Regions from separate parts of the Brevibacillus humidisoli genome, predicted to be linked through region 2. Evidence: a T-box and tRNA genes for the amino acid it is inferred to sense, from the RefSeq annotation. Region 2 holds a T-box; the other holds one or more tRNA genes.

Region 1 (4,404 bases), 2.0 Mb from region 2:
ACAAGGTGCCCGTACCGCAAACCGACACAGGTAGGCGAGGAGAGAATCCTAAGGTGCGCGGGATAACTCTTGCTAAGGAACTCGGCAAAATGGCCCCGTAACTTCGGGAGAAGGGGCGCCCCGGTAGGGTGAGGGTCCCCGCCTGACACGAGCGTAAGCTTGTGTCAGGTGGGCTGAGCCCGAGGGGGCCGCAGTGAAAAGGCCCAAGCGACTGTTTAGCAAAAACACAGGTCTCTGCGAAGCCGCAAGGCGAAGTATAGGGGCTGACGCCTGCCCGGTGCTGGAAGGTTAAGGGGATGAGTTAGCTTCTGGGCCCCGCCGAACGCGAGCGTAAGCTTGTGTTCGGTGGGTAGAAGCGAAGCTTTGAACCGAAGCCCCAGTAAACGGCGGCCGTAACTATAACGGTCCTAAGGTAGCGAAATTCCTTGTCGGGTAAGTTCCGACCCGCACGAAAGGCGTAACGACTTGGGCGCTGTCTCGGCAAGAGACCCGGTGAAATCATAATACCTGTGAAGATGCAGGTTACCCGCGACAAGACGGAAAGACCCCATGGAGCTTTACTGTAGCCTGGTATTGGAACTTTGTGCATCATGTACAGCATAGGTGGGAGCCTGAGAATCCGGTGCGCCAGCATCGGGGGAGGCGCCGTTGGGATACCACCCTTGATGTACGGAGTTTCTAACTCGGCACCCTGATCGGGTGCGAGGACCATGCCAGGTGGGCAGTTTGACTGGGGCGGTCGCCTCCCAAAAGGTAACGGAGGCGCCCAAAGGTTCCCTCAGAATGGTTGGAAATCATTCGTAGAGTGTAAAGGCACAAGGGAGCTTGACTGCGAGACCTACAAGTCGAGCAGGGACGAAAGTCGGGCTTAGTGATCCGGTGGTTCCGCATGGAAGGGCCATCGCTCAACGGATAAAAGCTACCCTGGGGATAACAGGCTTATCTCCCCCAAGAGTCCACATCGACGGGGAGGTTTGGCACCTCGATGTCGGCTCATCGCATCCTGGGGCTGTAGTAGGTCCCAAGGGTTGGGCTGTTCGCCCATTAAAGCGGTACGCGAGCTGGGTTCAGAACGTCGTGAGACAGTTCGGTCCCTATCTGTCGCGGGCGCAGGAAGTTTGAGGAGAGCTGTCCTTAGTACGAGAGGACCGGGATGGACGCACCGCTGGTGCACCAGTTGTCACGCCAGTGGCACAGCTGGGTAGCTATGTGCGGACGGGATAAGCGCTGAAAGCATCTAAGCGTGAAGCCCCCTCCAAGATGAGACTTCCCACAGCGCAAGCTGGTAAGACCCCTCAGAGACGATGAGGTTGATAGGTTCGATGTGGAAGCGCGGCAACGCGTGGAGCTGACGAATACTAATCGGTCGAGGACTTATCCACACTTTCTTTTCCTTGTTCTATACATTCCGTTATCCGGTTTTGAAGGTGTGACTGGCACAGGCATCATCGCCTGCTCGTGGCACCTCATACTGTTCCTCAGTAGCTCAATGGTGGAGCAACCGGCTGTTAACCGGTAGGTTGGCGGTTCGAGTCCGTCCTGAGGAGCCACTCTATGCGGATGGATGTCCGAGAGGCCGAAGGAGCACGATTGGAAATCGTGTAGACGGGGATAACTCGTCTCGTGGGTTCAAATCCCACTCCATCCGCCATTTTGATGGCCCGTTGGTGAAGCGGTTTAACACAGCAGCCTTTCACGCTGTCATGCAGGGGTTCGAATCCCCTACGGGTCACCATATTTGATTTGTCTCCCCACAAAGGAATCGGAGCTTATTTTGAAGCATAATGTCTTTGTGGGGTCTTATATGGAGGCTTAGCTCAGCTGGGAGAGCATCTGCCTTACAAGCAGAGGGTCGGCGGTTCGATCCCGTCAGCCTCCACCATTCGTTCGAAACGAATACTCATACCGTCGCGGGGTGGAGCAGTTCGGTAGCTCGTCGGGCTCATAACCCGAAGGTCGCAGGTTCAAATCCTGCCCCCGCAACCAAAATATCACCTTTACTACGTCGAATATACTTCAATGTTAAGGTGAGATAGTGGTACCCTCTGGGTGCACCTAAAATATAATCATATTCATGGAGCTGTGGTGAAGTTGGAGTTCACGCCGGTCTGTCACACCGGAGGTCGCGGGTTCGAGTCCCGTCAGCTCCGCCATTTTCATTCGCGTTTGGTTCGGTAGCTCAGTCGGTAGAGCAGAGGACTGAAAATCCTCGTGTCGGCGGTTCGATTCCGTCCCGAACCACCATTTTCTTCTGTAGGGGCATAGTTTAACGGTAGAACAAAGGTCTCCAAAACCTTCGGTGTGGGTTCGATTCCTACTGCCCCTGCCAACTATGCACAACACATGGAGACAAATATGGCGGTCGTGGCGAAGGGGTTAACGCACCGGATTGTGGCTCCGGCACTCGTGGGTTCGAATCCCATCGATCGCCCCATTTTTCACAATTAAATTCGCGTTGGGGCGTAGCCAAGCGGTAAGGCAACGGACTTTGACTCCGTCATGCCCTGGTTCGAATCCAGGCGCCCCAGCCATGTGCTGCGGACATAGCTCAGCTGGTAGAGCGTCGCCTTGCCAAGGCGAAGGCCGCGGGTTCGAGCCCCGTTGTCCGCTCCATTTGCATTTCTGGAGGTATAGCCAAGTGGTAAGGCACGGGTCTGCAAAACCCTTATCCCCCGGTTCGAATCCGGGTACCTCCTCCATACGATAGATATCTTTCTTTACTATGCCGGTGTGGCGGAACTGGCAGACGCGCTTGACTCAAAATCAAGTTCTCGCAAGGGAGTGGGGGTTCGAGTCCCTTCACCGGCACCACACTACATACAAAAAAGCCCCATAGATGGACTTACCCCTGTCAAGTAGACAGCTCTAAAAAAGCCTAGGCAACCAGTGTGTTACGGTACTCAACCGGAGCACACTGGTTCAATTTTTTTTTTGGAAACGCTCATGGTTATAAAACCAAATGTATTTTTTAATCGCTTGTAAGAGCTCTTCTTCTGTTTTACACTCAGAAAAGTACAATGTTTCTGTTTTGAGATGCGAAAAAAAGGACTCAATGGGGGCATTATCAAGGCAGTTTCCTTTGCGAGAGTGGCTGCCTTTCATGCCTAGATCCTTTATTCGTGCATTGTACTGCTTAGACGTGTACTGGAAGCCCTGATCAGAATGCAGGACTGCTTCCTGCACGTCTCTTTTTTTGCTTAGTTCCTCGACCGTATCTATAACAAGTCTTAAATCATTCCGTTGAGAGAGCTGCCAGGCAACAACTTCGTTGTTATAGAGGTCTTGAATTACCGAAAGGTAATAAAAGCGACTTTGCAAGGCAATGAACGTAATATCTGTCACATACAATTGATTTGGCTTTTCTGCTTTAAACTCTCGGTTAAGCCTGTTCGGGTTAACAACTGATGCTGTTCGACCAAAGAAGCGGCGTTTCTTACGAATAACCGACTGAAGATTCATTTCCTTCATCAGACGATACTCTCGTTTGTGATTTACATGAAACCCTTTCTTTTTTAATGCAATCTGCATTCTTGGATAGCCGAAATAAGCATGTATTTTATGTATCGCCAGCAGATGTTCCTTAATGAGTTGATTATGTTGTTGCCTTGCAGCCCGTGCTTCTTGTCTATTTTTCCACTTGTAGTAACCAGCGCGAGAAACTTTGGCGATATCGACTAACCAAGTAACAGGATACTTCGTTGTCAACTGATCAATAACCCCATAGCGTGCTACTTTTGAAACCCACCCTCCCCGTGTAGATTTGGATAGCGCTTTTTTAAGTATTCAACCTGCGCTTTCAAATAGTCCCTTTCTTCCTCCACAGTAGCGAATCTAGTGCGCGGACGCCCTATAAATTGATGATTACTTTTAGATGCTGTACCTCTTCTATCCTTCAATCCTTCTCCGTTACGGTGTTTCCTAACCCAATTCTTGATCTGGGTACAACTAGGCACTCCTAATTCTTTGGCAACCGCTTCGAAGCTCATTCCTGTTTGTTCATACAGAGTAATAGCTTTCTGTTTAAATTCCTCCGTGTACCGTTGGAATATTTGTCCTTTTTTAGCCATACGAAAATCCCCTCCGAGGATAGTGTAACACCCACCGCCAGGTGGGGGGCTTTTTTACACTGTCTACTCAAAGGGGATAATATCAAATATCACACTATGGGGCTTTTTTTTGTTTTTGTCAGCGCACTACTCTTCAAGGGCCACCAGATGACGGGTGGCCCTTCACATACCTTGAACGCATAACTTCGCTAACGCCGTTTGATCCTAACTGCACAGTATGTACGCCTTTTAATCTGGAATCAGGTAAAAAATTGGCCTGATATATTCTAGCTGATTGGATGTTTATACCTGTGTGAACTCGCAATACAATATCAAGTAAGCTTGACGGATTCGTATA
Region 2 (4,404 bases):
TTTGTCGATTGCAGTCAAAATGTCCAGTTTGTCGATTTTGACCATCTCTTTTACCTTTTCGCTTTCTTTCTCAAACTCTTCCATACCGCTCTTTAGTTCTGCTTTGGCTTGCTCCAGTTCTGCCTTTTGAGCCTCGGCAATATGTTCGGATTGAGCGATTGCATCCAATGCTTCCGGCAACACATTATTGGCGATCAGCTTCACAAACGGAATGAAGTTGTCATTGTTCACCTGCAGCTTCACTACGTGCTCCGCTTCGATTCCTTCCGGCAGTTTGGCTTCCTCTTTGCTCACTTCGACGAAATAGTCATCGCCTACATGCTTGTAGAAAATGTCGGAAATCTTTTTCGACAGTTCTTGCTGAGCTTTCAAGTCTTCAGCCGGATTAAACGGTTGTTGAGACAGTTCGCTCAGCTCTTTGTAATCAATCTCCAGGTATTTGCCTTGGAGTTGTGCCAATTCGGGAACCATGTCGATTGCCGGGATCTTGATCCACATTTTTTCTTTGTTCATGATGATCGGGACATTGAAGTTCATCGACATTCCCTGCAGTGCAATCTTGGCATCCAACTGCAGTTCTGTTTGCATCGGATCTACTTGGGTGGTACCTTTAAACGTCAACTCCGACTTTTCCAGAGCGTCCAGCACCATCTTGATCTGAGCCGCTTCCGGACTGTTCTCGAACTCTTCTCCTTCGAGGTTGGCCCGGAACTTCAACGCTCCTTCAAAACTGTAGGAGTTTAGCGTCAGTTGGTTGTTGTACGCATCCTGCAATACTTGTTTCGCGCTCTTCTTTTCTCCACACCCGGTTACAAAAACCGCTAGCATAGTAAGAATGGAGAGCATGATGAGCAATACTCTTTTTTTGGACAGCATGGTTGTTCCTCCCCCAGATTTTGTCACACTTTCCCATTATAACGTCGGATTCGACAAATGGAATCGAAAAATGATCGCTCCTCCAAAAACGGGAAAATATTTCTATTTTTTCATTCAATCGGATGAGACAAAAGAACTATATCTCAAGTATGGCACACCGTCAAGTAACATTCCTTCCCATCGTATTCAGGGATGACCACTCGATCCGGAAAGTGCAGGTTGATACCCAGTCGCCATTGCCTTTGTCTGCTTCACCGTCATCGTGAAAAGATGATCACCACGACAGTGCCGAGTGCCGTCAGTGATGGGAGCGATCCCATCCTTTTCTACGTTTATCGCGTCGTAAGGTTACAAACAAATCGGAGAAAAAAATGTCTTGGAGACGAAACCGCCGCTGCCCGAATCAACGATTGGACATTGCTTGTATTGGACATTGCCCGTGCAGCCAACGGACGAGCTAAAACGATTTCCTGGATAATCCCATCACTTGCTCCACCTCAAGCAGCTTGCGATTGGCCGCCTCGTTAGCCCTGGCTGCACCCTGATCGAGGATCTGGTCCAATTCCTGCGAATCTATCAACTCGTGGTATCGCTGCTGCAGTGGCGCCAGAGCCTGTACCACCAGCTCGGCCAGATCCGATTTCAAGCTGCCGTACCCTTTTCCGCTGTACTCCTGTTCAATCTGCTCCAGCGCTTTTCCACTGAGAGACGAATAGATGCTGAGCAGATTGGAGATGCCCGGCTTTTGCTCCCGGTCATAGCGGATGATGTTGTCCGAATCAGTCTGTGCCCGCTTGATCTTTTTGACAATAGTATCCGGTTCGTCCAGCAGCCCGATATACCCGCCCGGATTGGGATCAGATTTGCTCATTTTTTTGGTCGGCTCCTGCAGCGACATGATCCGCGCTCCTGATCTGGGTATACGAATCTCCGGCACCTGAAACAGCGGACCATACCGTCGGTTGAAGCGTTCAGCCAGGTCCCTGGTCAATTCCAGGTGCTGCTTTTGATCATCGCCAACCGGTACAAAATCGGTATCATACAGCAAGATATCGGCGGTCATCAATGGCGGGTAGACCAGCAGGCCGCCGGGGATTGCTTCACCTCGCCCCTGTGATTTGTCCTTGTATTGCGTCATTCGTTCCAGTTCACCTACATAAGCGGTGCACATCATGATCCAACCCAGCTTGGCGTGTGCAGGCACCTCAGACTGGACAAACAGCGTCACCTGCTGCGGATCGAGACCCGCGGCCAGGTAGAGTGCGGCCAGCCTGCGTATGTTTTGCCGCAACTGCGCCGGTTCCTGCGGCACCGTGATCGCGTGCTGGTTGACGATACAGAAATAGCAGCGGTAATCCTGCTGCAGTTCCACGAACTGTTTGAGGGCACCTAGATAATTGCCCAGTGTGATGATGCCGCTCGGTTGAATGCCCGAAAAAATGGTTTTCATCCTTTTCCCTCCTGTGTTTTGCTACCCCTTTGACTACAGTCAGTGGTTCCCGGCACACGCTAACGCGTACGGCAATTCGGCCGGAAACCGGTCGACTGCAAAGCAAAAAAGCCCATCCATCCCTGTCGATGCAGGGACGAATGGACCGCGGTACCACCCTGATTACTTTGGCACAAAGCCAAAATCACTCTGCCGTGCAAACCTTCTACACGGTGTCCGTGGTAACGTCTGGACGGGACGCCAAAGCCTACTTCCTGACGGGTTCGGTCTGGAGCTCGGAAGTCCATTCAACATGCATTCCGCACCGGTTCTCACCTACCCACCGGCTCTCTGCAGCTTCCTGTCATGTCTACTCTTCTTCCTCATTGCCGAAAACTATCGTTATCGCTTCCTGTCATTTTTATAACAGTATACCTACCGTTTTCTCTCTGTCAAGTGAGACGAGAGGCCGTCCCGTCCCATCCCAGTCACATCCCAGCCTGGACCGTAACCGTTCCATCTGCCTATCAGCACACCACAACGTTTGACTGTACGGTTTTCTGCCGAGTATAATAAGGATAAGGAGGCAGATAGCGTGGGACGACAGTATCGCATTGGAGAGTTGGCCCGAGAGATGGGCGTTTCAAAACGAACAATTGATTATTACACGCAGCTTGGGCTGCTGCAACCAGAACGCTCGGAGTCCAACTATCGCTACTACACTGACCGGAGCGTCGAAAGGCTCAAGCTGATTCAACAGTTAAAAAGAGAAAAGCTAACCCTCGAGGAGATTCGGGATCGGTTGGCACTGCTGGAACGACTGGATCCTTCCCATGTTCCGGAGAAAATCCACGAGTTGCACCACCAAATCTGCCACCTTGAAAACAACTTGCTGGAAGTAAAGGAGCTGCTCGGTCGGCTGGACAGCAGTCAGCGTCGTATCTTGGCCAACCAGCTCTCCGTTCCCTGCTTTTCGCTCTACCATACACTGGCGATGATCCTAGGACTATAACCGAACACAAACACGAGAGAATAGGAGTGGTGTGTGATGTTGTTTCATCCGATGGACTTTCTCATTTTTATCGCATTTGGTCTGTCGTTGTGGGCGCAGTTTCGGGTAAAAGGGACGTTTGCCCGCTTTGCCGATACCGCAGCTTCCTCCGGCATGACAGGAGCGGAAGCCGCGCGCCGGATGCTCGATGCCAATGGCCTGTCCCACATCCCGGTGGAGCACGTGCCGGGCATGTTGACCGATCACTACGATCCGCTGTCTAAAGTCGTCCGCTTGTCCGATCGCGTCTACTTTGAGAACTCCATCTCCGCGATTTCGGTCGCCTGTCACGAAGTGGGGCATGCCATCCAACATAAAGCGGCCTATCCGATGCTGGTGGCCCGCCACTACATCTTTCCGGTGGTCAACCTGACTTCCGGAGTAGCGCCGCTGCTGTTATTGGCCGGTATTTTCATGGGATTGAGCGGACTGACCCTGCTGGGGATCATCTTCTTCAGCGTGGCGGTCACTTTTCAATTGATTACCCTGCCGGTTGAGTTTAATGCCAGCAGCAGGGCCAAACGCCTCATGACGGAAATGGGCTTTATCAACGGCGCAGCTGAACAAGCGGGCGTGAGCAAGGTGCTGAATGCCGCCGCTTTGACGTACGTGGCCGCCGCACTGGTCTCGCTGTTGGAACTGCTCAAGTTCATCATGATTTTCCGCAGTGAAGAATAACCCCATCGGAAAAGAGGGGCAATCGGCCAGCAGGATAATGGGTTTTGTTCCAAGGTAGAAAACATCTCAAAAACATGTGAATGGCGTGCAAACTGACAACAGTTTTGACACGCCATTTTTCTTGTTATGTAATTGGACGTGAGCAATTCGCTGTTATGAGCGCTGCGGCTTCAAAAAGATGAAGCTGCTGCCTAAACACGAGATGCACGAAGGTGAGTTAAAAGATTGTTGGCTATCCGTTTTCCATCAGCAGCCCAGCGGCTGGCCCACATCTGCGAGCAGCTTGGCTGCCGCCCGATCAGCGAGCACCGTCACATTTGGATGGAGTTGGAGATACGAGGCGGGCAGGCCGTTCTCCACCTTTCCGCAA

What was found. The T-box of region 2 lies ahead of trpS (tryptophan--tRNA ligase). A T-box ahead of a tRNA ligase gene usually reads a tRNA of that ligase, here a tRNA-Trp.
Region 1: it encodes a tRNA-Trp, which carries the amino acid that the T-box ahead of trpS (tryptophan--tRNA ligase) is inferred to sense. The anticodon was not compared.

The regions. Positions count from the first base shown of each region.
Region 1 is NZ_CP087263.1:343,252-347,655, forward strand. Features, by position in the region: rRNA gene LOK74_RS01760 (23S ribosomal RNA) at 1-1,382, shown strand, start outside; tRNA gene LOK74_RS01765 (tRNA-Asn) at 1,476-1,550, shown strand; tRNA gene LOK74_RS01770 (tRNA-Ser) at 1,559-1,651, shown strand; tRNA gene LOK74_RS01775 (tRNA-Glu) at 1,659-1,735, shown strand; tRNA gene LOK74_RS01780 (tRNA-Val) at 1,807-1,882, shown strand; tRNA gene LOK74_RS01785 (tRNA-Met) at 1,910-1,986, shown strand; tRNA gene LOK74_RS01790 (tRNA-Asp) at 2,077-2,153, shown strand; tRNA gene LOK74_RS01795 (tRNA-Phe) at 2,169-2,244, shown strand; tRNA gene LOK74_RS01800 (tRNA-Trp) at 2,256-2,329, shown strand; tRNA gene LOK74_RS01805 (tRNA-His) at 2,359-2,434, shown strand; tRNA gene LOK74_RS01810 (tRNA-Gln) at 2,457-2,531, shown strand; tRNA gene LOK74_RS01815 (tRNA-Gly) at 2,538-2,613, shown strand; tRNA gene LOK74_RS01820 (tRNA-Cys) at 2,625-2,699, shown strand; tRNA gene LOK74_RS01825 (tRNA-Leu) at 2,725-2,811, shown strand; partial or broken gene LOK74_RS01830 (IS3 family transposase) at 2,876-4,067, opposite strand.
Region 2 is NZ_CP087263.1:3,236,712-3,241,115, forward strand. Features, by position in the region: gene LOK74_RS15910 (hypothetical protein) at 1-876, opposite strand, end outside; gene trpS (tryptophan--tRNA ligase) at 1,334-2,326, opposite strand; T-box leader at 2,456-2,701, opposite strand; gene LOK74_RS15920 (MerR family transcriptional regulator) at 2,901-3,317, shown strand; gene LOK74_RS15925 (zinc metallopeptidase) at 3,354-4,034, shown strand; partial or broken gene LOK74_RS15930 (GNAT family N-acetyltransferase) at 4,177-4,273, shown strand; gene nagB (glucosamine-6-phosphate deaminase) at 4,281-4,404, opposite strand, start outside.